One region of the Variovorax sp. PMC12 genome, then DNA from elsewhere that is predicted to be linked to it. Evidence: predicted binding sites of a transcription regulator. Region 1 holds the regulator's gene; the other holds the start of a gene.
What was found. The regulator NrdR, encoded in region 1, represses ribonucleotide reductase genes. The targets are predictions, from matches to a motif close to CACNANATNTNGTG.
Positions count from the first base shown of each region.

Region 2: the regulator NrdR is predicted to act here: its motif matches at 862-875, upstream of C4F17_RS14400 (ribonucleoside-diphosphate reductase subunit alpha).

Region 1 covers NZ_CP027773.1:1,645,239-1,647,696, reverse strand. The annotation lists gene C4F17_RS07655 (pilus assembly protein) at 1-527, shown strand, start outside; gene C4F17_RS07650 (type IV pilin protein) at 548-1,009, shown strand; gene nrdR (transcriptional regulator NrdR) at 1,048-1,491, opposite strand; gene glyA (serine hydroxymethyltransferase) at 1,510-2,458, opposite strand, start outside.
Region 2 covers NZ_CP027773.1:3,081,914-3,084,371, reverse strand. The annotation lists gene C4F17_RS14400 (ribonucleoside-diphosphate reductase subunit alpha) at 1-778, opposite strand, end outside; gene ampD (1,6-anhydro-N-acetylmuramyl-L-alanine amidase AmpD) at 1,129-1,743, opposite strand; gene C4F17_RS14390 (sigma-54-dependent transcriptional regulator) at 1,730-2,458, opposite strand, start outside.

The DNA of each region.
Region 1 (2,458 bases):
CAGGCACGGCCGTGCTGACCGACCTGGTGGCGCAGACCGTCGGTGGCACCACTGTCGAGACAGACGGTGGCGAGTTCCGCAACGTCTCGAACAACAGCGTGAGCTACAGCGGCTCGCGCGCCAAGCGTGGCTGGTATTTTCAGCTGCCGGCCGCCAAGGAGCGCATCGTCTATCCGGGCGACGCCTTGAGCAGCAGCGCCGGCCTGTTCTCGAGCACCGTTCCCGGCTCCGGCAGCAACGCGCTCGACTGTACTGCGGGCACCAACGACGACGGATGGTCGATGGTGGTCGACTTCTTCGACGGCTCCGCGCCCGACGGCATTGACTACGGCACAGCCACCACCACCACGACCAGCTATCTCGGTTTCCGTAACAGCTCGGGCAAGGACGACATCGTCTTCGAGCCGCAGGGCCGGGAGAAGGGCAAGGACGTGATCTGCAATGCGGCCGGCGAGTGCAAGGCGCCGATAAGGCCTGACATCGTGCGCCGTTTCGGCTGGCGCAATCTGCTGTCGCCGTCGAACTGATGGCGCAGCCGAGGCAAACCATGAACAGCTATTCCAAGCCGCCGCGCCGCAAACAGATCCGCTCGCGCGGCTTCACGTTGATCGAGCTGATGATCGTAACGGCGGTGATCGGCATCCTCGCCGCCATTGCCTACCCCTGCTACACGCGCTACGTGCTGCGGGCCAAGCGCGCCGATGCCAAGCAACAGCTGTTGCAGGCGGCGCAGTGGACCGAGCGCTACATGACCGCCAATGGACGCTACCCCCCGCCGACCGTCGCGCTGCCGGCAGGACTGGGGCAGTCGCCACCGTCCGGCACGGCGAACTATGCCATCAGCTTTGTCTCAAGAAACGAGACCAGCTACACCTTGCAAGCCGTTCCTGCGCGGGCTTCGCGCAACGACGAGTGCGGGACGCTCACGGTCAACCACCAGGGCGTCAAGCTGGCCGGCAATAGCACCGACGCATCGAGTGCGCTGGTGCAGCTTTGCTGGAACCGTTGAGGTGCCTGTGAGAGTGCTGCGGCGGTTGCCGTCGCGGCTCAGATGTCGCGCAGCAACTGCCTGAATTCGTCCACGTCCTCGAAGCTGCGGTACACCGATGCAAAGCGCACGTAGGCGACCTTGTCGAGCTTCTTGAGTTCGCGCATCACGAGCTCGCCCACCTTGGTCGAGTCGATTTCGCGCAGGCCGCTGGCCAGCAGCTTCTGTTCGATGCGAAGCAGGGCGTTGTCGATCTGCTCGATGCTCACCGGGCGCTTGCGCAGCGCCAGCATCATCGAGGCGCGCACCTTCGACGAATCGAAGTCGGCGCGGCTGCCGTCCTTCTTGACGACGACCGGGAAGTTGACGTCGGGCCGCTCGTAGGTGGTGAAGCGCTTGTCGCAGGCGCTGCACTGGCGGCGCCTGCGGACGAAGTCGGCGTCTTCCGAAACGCGGGTCTCGACGACCTGCGTTTCAAGATGACCGCAAAAAGGGCATTTCATGCGGTCAGGACTTCCGGCTCAGCGGTAGACAGGGAAACGGCTCGTCAGCGCATGCACCTTGGCGCGCACGGCGTCGATGTTCGCCGCGTCGCGCGGGTTCTCGAGCACGTCGGCGACCAGGTTCGCGGTGATGCGGGCCTCTTCGTCCTTGAAGCCGCGGGTGGTCATGGCGGGAGTGCCGATGCGCACGCCGCTGGTGACCATCGGCTTTTCCGGGTCGTTGGGGATCGCGTTCTTGTTGATCGTCATGTGGGCGCTGCCCAGCACGGCTTCGGCTTCCTTGCCGGTGATGCCCTTGGCGCGCAGGTCGACCAGCATCACGTGGCTTTCGGTGCGGCCGCTCACGATGCGCAGGCCGCGCTCGGTGAGGGTGTCGGCCACGATCTGAGCGTTCTTGACCACCTGTTGCTGGTAGGCCTTGAACTCGGGCGACATGGCTTCCTTGAACGCGACGGCCTTGGCGGCGATCACGTGCATCAGCGGGCCGCCTTGCAGGCCGGGGAAGATCGCGCTGTTGATGGCTTTCTCGTGCTGCGACTTCATCAGGATGATGCCGCCGCGCGGGCCGCGCAGGCTCTTGTGGGTGGTGGAGGTGACGATGTCGGCGTGCGGCACCGGGTTGGGGTACACGCCCGCGGCCACGAGGCCGGCGTAGTGGGCGATGTCGACCATGAAGATCGCGCCGACGTCCTTGGCCACCTTGGCGAAGCGTTCGAAGTCGATGCGCAGCGAGTAGGCCGAAGCGCCCGCGATGATCAGCTTGGGCATGTGCTCGTGCGCCTTGCGTTCCATCGCGTCGTAGTCGATGGCTTCGTTGGCGTCGAGGCCGTAGCTCACCACGTTGAACCACTTGCCGCTCATGTTCAGCGGCATGCCGTGGGTCAGGTGGCCGCCTTCGGCCAGGCTCATGCCCATGATGGTGTCGCCGGGCTTCAGGAAGGCGAGCATCACGGCTTCGTTGGCAGAA
Region 2 (2,458 bases), 1.4 Mb from region 1:
TGAACTGCGGGAAGTAGTCGGCATAGGCGGTGGCGCGCTCGGCGGGCATCACTTCGCGGCCGATGATTTCCTTGAAGATCGTGTGCAGCAGCAGGCGCGCGGTGGCGAAGGTGTAGTCGGGGTCCTTCTCGATCAGCGTGCGGGCGGCCAGGATCGAGGCCTTGTAGACCTCGTCGAGCGGCACGCCGTCGTACAGGTTGCGCATCGTCTCGGCGACGATTGGCGCGGCGGTGATGCTCTCGCCCAGGTTCTCGCAGGCGGATTCGATCAGGCCCTTGAGCTCGTTGATGTCGAGCGCGACCAGCTCGCCGTTGTCCAGCACGTGCAGCGCGGGCGTGGCCGGCGCTTGTTGTTCGCCCTGCTTCGAACGCTCCTGCGTGCGGCGCTCGCGGTACAGCACGTAGGCGCGCGCGATTTCATGATGGCCGCCGCGCATCAGGCCGAGTTCGACCTGGTCCTGCACGTCTTCGATGTGGAAGGTGCCGCCGCCCGGACGCGAGCGCACCAGCGCGCGGATCACGCCTTGCGTGAGCACGTCGACCGTCTCGCGAACGCTGGCCGAAGCCGCGCCCTGCGTGCCGTGCACGGCGAGGAAGGCCTTCATCATCGCGATGGCGATCTTGTTCGGCTCGAAGGGCACCACGGCGCCGTTGCGGCGGATGATCTGGTAGTGGGCCAGGTTCTGGACGTTGGGGGAGCCGGCAGTGTCTCGCTGCTGCTGCGGTGGCGTCGAGGGAACGGCACGCGGGGTCGATTGGGGGGTCAGGGCAGTTTGCATTCGCTTCCTCTCGGTTGGCAATTCTTGTTGGATGGCGACGCCTGGGCCGGGCGTCGCGCCGGTGTTGATGACCGGACGTTGGACACTATATCTAGGGTGCGAGGGGTGTACAACCCACTAGATGTAGCGTTTTCGTCTCGATACAAGCCTTGCCGGCATCTCTTTCGGCGTAGGACAACAGCAGAGATGCCGCGTGAATACTGGGCTATGGTCGCGCAAGCCGCATGGGGCTTGGCTTGCGAGCCGATTTGGGCCTGCAAGGCGCATGGTTGCTTGATCGAGCGACAGACATTTTCGCATTGCCGCGACGCACGATCCGCGCATCGCGAGCCGCCGCGCGATTGAAAAAATTAGCGCTGCACCACCTGTGCAGGAAACATTTGTGGACTCCAGCCCAATTGCTCGCGCAGCAGGCGCCAGTCGAAACCGGCGCCGGGGTCTTGCTTGCGGCCCGGCGCGATGTGCTCGTGGCCGGCGATGTGGGCGATGGGATAGTGCTGCGCGATCGCGGCGCACAGGCTCGCGAGCGTCTCGTATTGCGGCGCGTCGAACAACTGGCCCTCGAGGCCTTCGAGCTCGATGCCGACCGAGTCGTCGTTGCAGTTGCCGCGGCCGCGCCACGACGACACGCCGGCATGCCAGGCGCGGTCGTCGCAGCTCACGAACTGCCAGAGCTCGCCGTTGCGGCGCACGTAGAAATGCGAGGACACCTCGAGCCCGCGGATCGACTGGAAGTAGGGGTGCGCGTCCCAGTCGAGCCGGTTGGTGAAGAGCCGCTGCACAGCGTCGCCGCCGTACTCGCCGGGCGGCAGGCTGATCGAATGGATCACGACGAGGTCGGTATTCGCGCCCGCGGGGCGGGGGCCGAAGTTCGGAGAGGGCAGCGCCTTCGCGAAGCGGTACCAGCCGGCCTGCCAGAGCGCACCGTCGTCGTTGCCGCCTGCGGTGCCTTCAGTCGTCGGCATGGCTGCTCGCGCCATCGTCGCCGTTGGGCGTGGTGATGCCCAGGCGCGCGATGCGGTAGCGGATCTGGCGCAGGCTCATGCCGAGCCGCGCGGCGGCGGCGGTGCGGTTGAAGCCGCTGTCGTGCAGCGCGCGCACGAGAATCTCGCGCTCCTGCTGGTCGAGGTAGGCCTGCAGGTCGGACGGCAGCGGCGGCGGCGCGGGCTTGGGCGGCGCAACCGGCGCGGGAGCCGGCATGAGCATGGCGGGCGTCGTGATCTCCGGCATCAGCGGCGCCGGCGCGGACGCGGCGGCTTCGGCGGAGGCGGTGAAGCCGCCCATCAGGTCGAGGTGCAGCTCGTCGCCGTCGTTCAGCGCGACCGCGCGGTGCAGCAGGTTCTCGAGTTCGCGCACGTTGCCGTCGAGCGGGTGCATGCCGAGCCGGCGCAGCAGGTCGTCCGACAGGTGCGGCACCGGCATTCCGGCCTCGTGCGCAATGCGCGACAGCAGTGCGGCGCACAGCGCGGGCAGGTCTTCGCGGCGGTCACGCAGCGCGGGCACCGCGATCTCGATCACGTTGAGCCGGTAGAACAGGTCTTGCCGGAAGCGGCCGGCCTGCACCTCTGAATGAAGGTCCTTGTGGGTGGCGCTGACGATGCGCACGTCGACCGCGTCTTCCTGCGTGGAGCCGATCGAACGCACGCTGCGCTCCTGGATCGCGCGCAGCAGCTTCGACTG